3 regions of the Allobosea sp. 05T438 genome follow, and region 1 is predicted to be linked to each of the others. Evidence: riboswitches for the same ligand, from Rfam matches in the RefSeq annotation. Region 1 holds a riboswitch; each other region holds the start of a gene.
What was found. Region 1 has a riboswitch for cobalamin ahead of AC1DIN_RS10965 (TonB-dependent receptor plug domain-containing protein). Riboswitches for the same ligand answer to the same signal wherever they lie in the genome.

Region 1 (3,263 bases):
TCAGCTTCGTCTCCGTGCCGGGAATGATGACGGCCGGCGCGATGCGGTAAGTGGTGTGGCCGCCATAGCTGTCGTCGTCGTCGCGGCGGATGTTGGCCACGAGGAAGAAGCGGTCCTCGATATTGCCCTGGTACTCGAGGAAGCCGGCCTTGTTGCCGTTGGAGGCGACGAGGCTGGTGGTGTCGAGCCGCTCGCGCTCGTATTGCAGGCCCATGAGCAGATTGTGGCCCTTGGCGATCTCGAGATTGCCGCGCCAGTCCAGCTTGGTGCGCTCGCCCAGATTCTCGCTGGGCAGGCCGGGAATGCCGGTCGTGCCGTTGGCCGTCCGCGTCGCCCGGTCCTGGTTGGTGTAGGAGACGCCGAAGGTGTTGACGAAGCGCCCGCCGAACGGATCCCACACAACCTCGCCGCGGGTGAAGGACTGGGCGTAGTTCTGCAGCGAGCGATAGGGCGCAGGCCGGCTCGGGAAGCCGGTGTCGCTGGTGAATCGCAACTGCCCGTCCTGATAGCGGCCGATCCAGTTCAGCGTCAGCGTGTCGCTGAGAGCGACGCCGACGCGGCCGGAATAGCTGTAGTTGTCGAAGGCGTTGGGGTTGATGCGCCGGCCCGGCGGGACGAGGTTCGGCGGCGTCACAGGGGTCGAGTCCGAGCGGAAGTGGGCCACGTTGAAGGCGTAGTTGAAGCGGTCGTTGCCGCCGCCGAAGCCGGCCGACTGGTTGAAGGTGCCGTGGGAGCCGGCTTCGATGCGCGCGGTCGCCTTTGGTGAACCCTCGCCGCGCTTTGTCGTGATCGAGATCACGCCGCCGAGGGCGTTGGCGCCGTAGAGGCCGCTCTGCGGGCCGCGCAGCACCTCGATGCGCTCGATATCGTCGGTCAGCATCGAGCCGAAATCGAAGGAGCGGTTGGGCGTCGAGGGGTCGTTGGCCTCGATGCCGTCAATCAGCACCTTGACGTGGTTCGAGTTGGTGCCGCGCATGAAGACCGAGGTCTGGCCGCCCGGCCCGCCGGTCTGCACGATGTTGAGGCCGGGCACGGTGGCGAGCGCCTGCGGCAGGGTGCGGCGCTGCTGCTGCTCGATGTCCTTCGCCGTGATGACGGTGACCGAGCTTGCGATCTCGCGGGCCGGCGTCGGCGTGCCGGTGGCGCTGACGACGATCTCGTCGAGGGCGAGAGGGCCGGCGTCACTTTGCGCCAGGGCAGGGACAGAGCAGGCGAGGGCGAGTAGGGAGGCGGACAGCAGCAGGCGGCCGCGTCCTGCGGCCGGGAAGAAGACGTTCACGATGGAGACCTCGGGCGTTGACGTCAGTGGCACGTCACCGCGAACGCGATCTCCCATCGGCCGCGCGAGAGGCGGCAAACAGTCAAATCAGCGATCGGCGCACCCCGTCCGAACGTGTTCGCGTGTGACCACGGCTGACGGCAGGTCTCCTGGCTCGCGGGTCGGTGCCTTTGCGCCGCCTTCCCAGGTCCGAGGCCCCAGTGGCGTGTGGCGAAAGGCTCGCCGCTTACAGTTGCGGGGGCAGCCGCGGCATGGGGCAAAACTCCGCCCGCACCGCGTTCCCTTTTGATCCCGTGAGGGAACCGTCGCGGCGAGGATTAGGGCGAAAAAGTGGCGGCGTCAAACCGCGCCGATCGCGCAGCCTCATGCGACCGCTGGATACGCTTGGTCTCGGAGTGTGCTCCAGGGGCGGCGGCCGCAAGACCCCAAGCCAAGCTTCGCCCGCCCGTGCAGCCGGGCGAACGCTGAGCTTTCTGGCCAGCTTCTGGCGCTCAGATGGCCCGCTTTGGGGCGTTTCAGCGGGACGCATTGGCCTGCGGCGGAGAGATGGGTCAGGTTCAATCGATTGCGCGCGAATAACGAATTAAATTGAGATCAAGATGGTTCTGAATCATTGTTATAATTCCAATTTACCCATTATATTACTCAGATATCAATTTAGATCTGAATGTATTGTATTTATAATCGAAAATTTGTGTTCAAATGTTAGTTGCGAATCTTTTCTTTAAGAAATAAATCGTCCCCAATTCAAATTGGGACGAAATTATGAATAACAATTCTAAGCTATATATTGCTGTATATTTCCTGTCCTCCACCGCATTGACGGGCGCGTATGCCCAGTCGGCGCCGGTTGCTCCGGGCGGTGCCGAACCGATTTCCCTCGACCAGATCACCGTGACGGCGACCCGCAGCGAAAAGCAGGCTCTCGACGTGCCCGGGACCGTCAACGTCATCACGCGGCAGGACATGGAGCAGCGGATCACCCGCGATACCCAGGATCTCGTGCGCTACGAGCCCGGAGTCATCGTCAACCGCCAGACCACGGCGACCGATCCCTTCGGCAACTATGGCGGCTTCACCATCCGCGGCGTCGGCGGCAACCGCGTGCAGATGCAGGTCGACGGTTCGCGCGTGATCGAGCGCATCACCGACGGCAACCGCGACTTCGTCGACCTGCCTTTCCTCAAGAGCGTCGAGATCGTGCGCGGCCCGGGCACGGTGCTGTGGGGCGCCGATGCGCTGGGCGGCATCGTCGCCTATCGCACGCTCGATCCGCAGGACCTGCTGAAGGGCCGCACCGACAAGCCCTGGGCGGTGAAGCTCGACACCAGCTACGACAGCCTGGACCGCTCCTTCGTCAAGACGGGCATCGCCGCCTACAGCTTCTCGCCCGCCCTCGAAGCGATCATCGGCGTGAGCCAGCGCAACGCGCAGGAAGCCAAGCTCGGCAATGCCCGCGCCGATGGCGGCCGCTGGGGCTGCCCGGTGCCGACCCTGCGCTTCCTCGGCTGCAATCTGCTCAACCCGCTCGATACCGAGGTCTGGAACGCTTTCGGCAAGATCGTATTCAAGCCGACGCCCGATCACACCTTCAAGTTGACCGGCGAATACTTCGACAGCGAATCCACTGTGAACCAGCTCTACAACTACAACGTCGTGAGCCTGGGTATCCGCAACGGACCGAACATTCGCGATCAGATCAAGTCGCGCAAGCGCCTGGCGCTCGAGCATGAGTGGAATGTCGGCGCAAGCTTCCTCGACTCGCTGCGCTGGCAAGCCTCTTTCACACCCCAGAGCCGCACCTTCATCACCAACAACCTGCAGACGCTCGCCAATGGTCAGCAGCGCTTCACGCGCGGCCTGCTTGACTATACCGAGCAATTCTCGCAGCTCGACGTCCAGGCGAAGTCGAGCTTCGCGCTGGGGTCGAGCTTCCACCGCCTGACCTACGGCTTCCAGGGCGACGTCACGCGCACCGACTATG
Region 2 (3,263 bases), on a different contig from region 1:
GCGTCGGCCGCCTTCTGCGCGGCGAGCGCCTCGGGATCATCGGCGAACAGGCCCTCGGCCACGGCCGGGCCGTCGACCACGGCGATGACGCCGTCGACGGTGACTCGGGCACGGATCGCTGGCCAGTTGAAGGCCTGCACCAGCGGCTTCGGCAGGGCGAGGCCGGAGGTCTCGATCAGGATGTGCTCGGGCGGGTTCGGCCGGTTCAGGAGCTTCTCCAGCGCCGGCACGAAATCGTCGGCGACGGTGCAGCAGATGCAGCCGTTCGGCAGCTCGACCACGTCCTCGTCGCTGCAGATGGCGATGCCGCAGCCTTTCAGGAATTCGCCGTCGAAGCCGAGGTCGCCGAACTCGTTGACGAGCACGGCGAGCTTCTTGCCCTCAGCGTTCTCGAGGAGGTGGCGCACCAGCGTCGTCTTACCGGCGCCGAGGAAGCCGGTGATGATCGTGCACGGCGTCTTGCCGAGATTTGCGGTCTGCGGAGCGTTCATGATGTCATCCTTGCTGGCGCGCCGGCAAAGGCGGCACGCGCGCGACCACGCCCTTGCGGAAGGACTGCGGCCGCTCTTTCCAGGGAACGATGCCGTTGGCGCTGGCGGCATAGGCCTCCGCCGCGCCGACGATCTCGTCGAGATGGGTTTGCGTGTCGAGGTCGCCGATCAGATAGGTCCATTTGCCGTCGGCGCAGAGCGCGATGGTGCAGGGCCGCTTGCAGACGCAGAGGCACTCGACGGGCAGCACGGGGATCGTGCTGCCCTTGGCTTTAAGCTGCGCGGCGAGGCGTTCCGCGAGCGCCAGTCCCGGCTGGTCGTAACCCTCCGGCAGATCGGCGCGGGCGCGGCGGCAGGCCGTGCAGACATGGATCGTAAGGTCGCCCTCGGACATGGCTCGCCTCAGGCTTCAGCGGCCCGGCGGCTCGCCCAGGGCCAGAGCACGCCGACCATGAAGGCGGTCGCGAGCCAGAGTGCGGCCTGGATGCCGAGGGAGAGGGCCGCGAAATGAGCCGCGACCTCGGCCGGCACCTTGCTCTCCGGCGAGGCCGGATGCGGGGCGCCGATGACATGCGGCAGCAGAATCACGACGGCGGCCAGGAGCTTGAGCCAGGGTTGTTCGAAGCGCAGGAACAGGAAGAGGCCGAGCGCCGTCGCGATAGCGGTCGTGAGCCACCAGAACTGCCTCTGTTCCAGCGCTGCGGACGCCGCGCCCGGCAATTCCGGAGCGAGCCCCATCGCCGGTGCGAGACCGAGCGCGAGGAAGCCGCAGGCTCCCCAGACCAGGGCGCTGCGCTGGTCGATCGTGTCGCCGGCCGCGATCATGCCCGCGAGCAGCAGCGCCGCGAAGCCGATGGCCGTCGCGATCGTCACCGCGCTGGTGAAGAGCGTGCGCTGGAGGCCGTCCTGCGGCTTCCACTCGGCATGCTCGTGGCCGGGCGCATCGCCGGCGGGGCCGTGCGCGAGGATGAGTTTCGCCTCGCCGTCGAAAGCGGCGAGCGTCGGCGCCTTCAGCGCGAGCGCCGCCTCATAGGTCTCGGCCTTGAGGATCAGCGGGGTGGTGGTGACATGCTGGAGGGCGGCGACGATCAGCCCAGCCAGAAGCCCGGCCAGAATGCTGACCGTGAGAACACGCGTAACCATGGTTGCTTTCCCTCAGTGGCAGGGAAAGGCGAGGCCGTGACGGGTGTCGTGCGCGGCGTTGTGGACGTCGGTCGAGGCCGCGAAGCCGGTCGTGTAGATCAGCGCGACGCCGATCACGAGCGCGGCGGCGACCGCCTTGACGCGTTCCGAGACGCTGAGCTGGGTAGTGGAAACCGAAGCAGTGTTCATAAGGCTCTCCGTGGCCGCCCCGCCGGCAGCCGGTTGGATCTTTGCGGGTCGACGGCAGGTCTCCTGGCTCACGGATTTGGCGCCCTGTGCCGCCTTCCCGGAGTGAACGCTCCAGTGGCCGATGGCGAAGGACATCCGCTTACAGTTGCGGGGGCAGCCGCGGCATTGGGCAGAGCAAGCCCGCACCGCGTTCCCTTTTCACCTCCTCGCGGAGGCACCGTCAGCGACGATCATTAGCCTTCGTCGGGCGGCTGTGCAATGCAGAGGCTCTACTCCTTGCGAACCTTCATCTCGGAGAGCCGTTTAGCGGCGCTTCGCGCGATGGGGCTCGTGAACATGGCGAATGTTATGCCCACGGAAATGCGTCATCTCACCCTCGTCCTGGGCGGCGCCCGCTCGGGCAAGAGCCGCTATGCCGAAGGGCTGGTCGAAACGCTGCCCGCGCCCTGGGCCTATATTGCCACCGCTCAGGCCTATGACGACGAGATGCGGGAGCGGATCGCCACCCACCGGGCGCGCAGGCCGTCCGGCTGGGAAACGGTCGATGCTCCGCTCGACCTTCCCGAGGCGATCGCCGCGATGCCGGCCGGTCGGCCGGTTCTCGTCGATTGCCTGACGCTCTGGCTGACCAACCTCATCCTGGCCGAGCGCGACACCGTCGCTGCCACGACGGCTCTCATCTCCACCTGCGAGCGGGTTTTTGGCCCGCTCGTGCTGGTCGGCAACGAGGTCGGCCTCGGCATCGTGCCGGATAATGCGCTCGCCCGCCGCTTCCGCGACGAGGCCGGGCGATTGCACCAGGCGCTTGCCGCGCGCGCCGGCCGCGTGGTCTTCATGGTTGCCGGATTGCCGATGCAGGTGAAATGATGACGGACACCGAAGACGCCGCCCGCCACAAGGCGAAGATGGAGAAGCGCAAGGCGGTGCAGGACGCCGAGGTCGCCTCCAAGACGGTCGAGAAGGGGCTGCTCATCGTCAACACCGGCCCCGGCAAGGGCAAGTCGACGGCAGCCTTCGGGCTGATCCTGCGCGCACTCGGCCATGGCTGGCGCATCGGCGTGGTGCAGTTCATCAAGGGCGCCTGGTCGACCGGCGAGCGCAAGGCGCTCGAGGCCTTCGGCGATCAGGTCCGCTGGCACAGCATGGGCGAGGGCTTCACCTGGGAGACGCAGAACAAGGCGCGCGACATCGCCGCCGCCGAGCGCGCCTTCGCCAAGGCTGGGGAGCTGATGGCCGATCCTGAGATCCGGCTGCTCGTGCTCGACGAGCTCAACATCGCCCTGCGCTACGACTACCTGCCGCTCGCCGAGGTGGTGGGGGTGCTCAAGGCCCGCCGGCCCGATCTCCACGTCGTCGTCACCGGCCGCAACGCCAAGCCGGAGCTGATCGAGGCTGCCGACCTCGTCACCGAGATGGCGCTGGTGAAGCACCATTTCGCCG
Region 3 (3,263 bases), on a different contig from region 1:
CGGTGGCAGCGTTGAAAAGCTGTGAGGCGGCGACGCCGGCGAGGATGACGCGGTCGCTTGCGCCGCCGGTCCCCGCCGCGAGCAGCGCGACGACGGCAAGCGCGGCGCAGGCGCCGATGAAGGCGCCCGTCGAGAGGCTCACCGCCATGCCGCCGATGCCGACGCCGAGGATCAGCACCGCGACAGCCCCGGTGGAGGCGCCGGCCGAGATACCGAGGATATAGGGCTCGGCCAGCGGATTGCGCAGCAGCGCCTGCAGGATCACGCCCGACAGCGCCAGCGCCCCGCCGCACAGCCCCGCCATCAGCGCCCGGCTCAAGCGGTAGTCGAAGATGACGCCCTGCTGGATCGCGCCCACCGGCAGGCCGAGATCGAACAGCCCGTTGCCGAGTGCCTTGAGCGCGACGTCGAACGGGATCGCCATCTCGCCGATCGTCACCGCCAGCGCCACCGAGACGGTGAGCGCCAGCAGCGACAGGAGCGCGAGGCCGATCCGCGCCGGCCAGTTCGGGCCGTGGGCGGCGTGGCTCAAGGCGCGAGGCCGAAGCTGGCGATCGCCTTGGCGAGCGTCTCGATGCCGTCGACGGTGTCGAGCCCCGCACGGGTCGCACCCACGTCGATGATCACGACGCGGTTGTTCTTCACCGCGTCGAGCTTGCTGGCGACGGGGTCGGTCTTCAGGAATGCGAGCTTCTTCTCGATGTCATCAGCCGGGAAGCGGCGCCGGTCCATCTTTACGGTGACGATCACGGCCGGGTTGGCGGCGGCGATGCTCTCCCACCCGACCAGCGGCCATTCCTCATTGGTGGCGATGATGTTGCGCGCCCCGAGCTTGGACAGGATGTAGGCGGGCACGCCGTTCCTGCCGGCCATGAAGCCGTCACCCTTGATGTCCTTGCTGGAGAACCAGACGACGACGGGGACGTCCTGCGCCTTCAGCTTTGCGACCTGCTCGACCGCCTTGTCCTCACGAGCCTTCAGTTCCGCGACGAGCGTCTCGGCGCGGTCGCTGACGTCGAAGATCTGCCCGAATTCGCGGATGTTGCGATAGACCAGCTCCATCGAGAACATCTGCGTGCGCACGCCGTCGCCGGGGCCGGAATTGTCCTTGCCGACGCAATCGGTCGGCGAGACATAGGTCGGCACCTTCACCTTATGGAACTGGTCGCGCTTGCCGACGATGCCGTTCGGCCCGAGATGCCATTCGAACATTGCGGTGACGAGATCGGGCTCCTGCCCGACCACGGCCTCGAAGCTCGGGTCGTTGTCGGCCAGGCGCTTCACCTTGGCGTTGGCGGCCTCGTAGGGCTTGGCGACGGGCGAGAACCAGACGGCGGTGCCGACCACCCGGTCGCCGAGGCCGAGCGCATAGAGGATTTCCGTCTGGGTTTGGCCGATCGCGACGACCCGCTTGGGCGCGGCGTTGAAGGTGATGGTCTCCCGGCAATTCTCCAGCGTCAGCGGATATTGCGTCGGCCCGGCCGCGGCTGGCGCGGTGAACAGGGCAGCGCCGGCTGCGGCGGCGAAGAGGGCGGGCAGCAACGAAAAGGCGGGACGCATGGAGGCAACCGGGCTGAGCTGGACACCGCGTCGGCGAAACCGGAAGGCTTCGGCGCAAGGTCCAAAAAATGTAACAATGTTGCATTTCTCATAGATCGCACGACGCGACCGCGTCAAGCGTGCCGCGGCCTTCGCTGCAGACCGGCCAAAGATCATCGACATGGAATTCATCGCTCCCCGAGATGAGGGCGGGGGAGCTCGCAGGACACGGCCGGTGGCGCGGATCTGGAGCCGGCCGCCGACGCGCACCCCTCCGGAACACCCCGCCCGAAAGACGCCTTGCGATCGCGGCAGGTCTCCTGGCTCGCGGGTCGACGCCTGATCCGCCCGGCCTTCCCGGCGCAGGGCGCCAGTGGACGATGGACGGAGGGCTCGCCGCTTACAGTTGCGGGGGCAGCCTCGGCATTGGCGCGGGACGCGCCTCACCGAATTCCCTCTTAGCTCCGGGCGAAACCCGGAGAACCTCGATCGACCGGCACCATAGAGCGGTGCCGGGGCTCGTCAAGCGGGCAGGCGCCAGAGCCGGATCCGGTCGGGTTTGAACCCGATCGCGCGTGCTCTAGCTCAGCGTTCGAAACAGGCCGAATTGCGAGAAGAGCGCGGCGGTGCCGCCCGTATGGAGAACACAGGCGGGCTCGCTGCTCGGGATCCCTCCGTTGGCGAGCTGTTCGAGGAAGCCGGCGCAGGTCTTCGCCGTATAGACGTGCTCGATCAGGATGCCCTCGGTGCGCGCAAAGCTCAGGATGGCGGCTTCCGAGGCGGGCGTTGGGACACCCCAACCGCCACCGAGATGGTCCATGTGATAATGCGGCGGTGCCTGCTCCCATGCGGCGACATCGAGCCCCGTCCGCTCCCGCAGGCCCTCATAGATCCGCCCGACATGGCCGGCCAATTCGTCCCGCTCGTATTCGACGCTGACGAGGTGGATCTGGAAGGGATGGCCGAGCAGGGCATTGCCGAAGATGAAGCCGGCTTCGGTCGGCCCCATCGAGCCGGCGAGGAAGACATGCCGGATCGGCGCCTCCTGCTGCTGCGACTGTTCATGCAGTTCCAAGGCGGCGCGGACGTAGCCCATCGCACCCAGCACGGAATCGCCGACGATGTACGGCGTGCGGCCCTGCCGCGCGAGGTCCACGGCCGCCTCCGCAAGCGCCGCATTGCGCTGGCTTTCATCGACCGAGCCAAGGAAGCGCAGCTCGGCGCCGAACAACCGGTTCAGGAAGGAGGCCTGGCGGTTCTCCGGCGTGTCGGGCGCGTTGTGCAGGACGAGGCAATCGAGCCCGACCAGCGAGGCTGCCGCGGCTGTCAGGCGGCAGAGATTGGAGCTGGCGCCGCCGCCGACCAGAAGGATGTCGGCCCCCTTCTCCAACGCCGCGCCCAGCCAGTATTCGAGGCTGCGCAGCTTGTTGCCGCCGAGCGCGATCGGCATGAGATCGTCGCGCTTGGCATAGACGCCGGGTCGATCGAGCTTCGCCTCGAACCGGCGCAGTCTCTGGAGCGGCGTCGCGGTTTCGAGCAGAACGTGACGCGGCTCCCGCAGGAGGCTGGAAAGCTCAGGCATCGTCGCTCGCTCTCGTCAGGCGGGTATCAGCCGCCATACTGGCCGTCGGAGACCTGCTCCAGCCAATCCACGACCTTGCCGTCCTTGGCTTCCTGGACGGCGATATGGGTCATCCCGGTATACGGGCCGGCACCGTGCCAGT

Region 2: linked by a shared signal. The riboswitch ahead of AC1DIN_RS17665 (CbtB domain-containing protein) and the one ahead of AC1DIN_RS10965 (TonB-dependent receptor plug domain-containing protein) in region 1 are both predicted to bind cobalamin.
Region 3: linked by a shared signal. The riboswitch ahead of AC1DIN_RS17370 (ABC transporter substrate-binding protein) and the one ahead of AC1DIN_RS10965 (TonB-dependent receptor plug domain-containing protein) in region 1 are both predicted to bind cobalamin.

The regions. Positions count from the first base shown of each region.
Region 1 covers NZ_JBFTKQ010000004.1:61,714-64,976, reverse strand. The annotation lists gene AC1DIN_RS10965 (TonB-dependent receptor plug domain-containing protein) at 1-1,312, opposite strand, end outside; cobalamin riboswitch at 1,402-1,600, opposite strand; gene AC1DIN_RS10960 (TonB-dependent hemoglobin/transferrin/lactoferrin family receptor) at 2,045-3,263, shown strand, end outside.
Region 2 covers NZ_JBFTKQ010000008.1:142,833-146,095, forward strand. The annotation lists gene cobW (cobalamin biosynthesis protein CobW) at 1-491, opposite strand, end outside; gene AC1DIN_RS17655 (DUF1636 family protein) at 496-885, opposite strand; gene AC1DIN_RS17660 (CbtA family protein) at 894-1,634, opposite strand; gene AC1DIN_RS17665 (CbtB domain-containing protein) at 1,647-1,823, opposite strand; cobalamin riboswitch at 1,860-2,059, opposite strand; gene cobU (bifunctional adenosylcobinamide kinase/adenosylcobinamide-phosphate guanylyltransferase) at 2,172-2,690, shown strand; gene cobO (cob(I)yrinic acid a,c-diamide adenosyltransferase) at 2,690-3,263, shown strand, end outside.
Region 3 covers NZ_JBFTKQ010000008.1:84,436-87,698, forward strand. The annotation lists gene AC1DIN_RS17365 (FecCD family ABC transporter permease) at 1-532, opposite strand, end outside; gene AC1DIN_RS17370 (ABC transporter substrate-binding protein) at 529-1,560, opposite strand; cobalamin riboswitch at 1,833-2,042, opposite strand; gene AC1DIN_RS17375 (1-aminocyclopropane-1-carboxylate deaminase/D-cysteine desulfhydrase) at 2,120-3,121, opposite strand; gene AC1DIN_RS17380 ((R)-mandelonitrile lyase) at 3,148-3,263, opposite strand, start outside.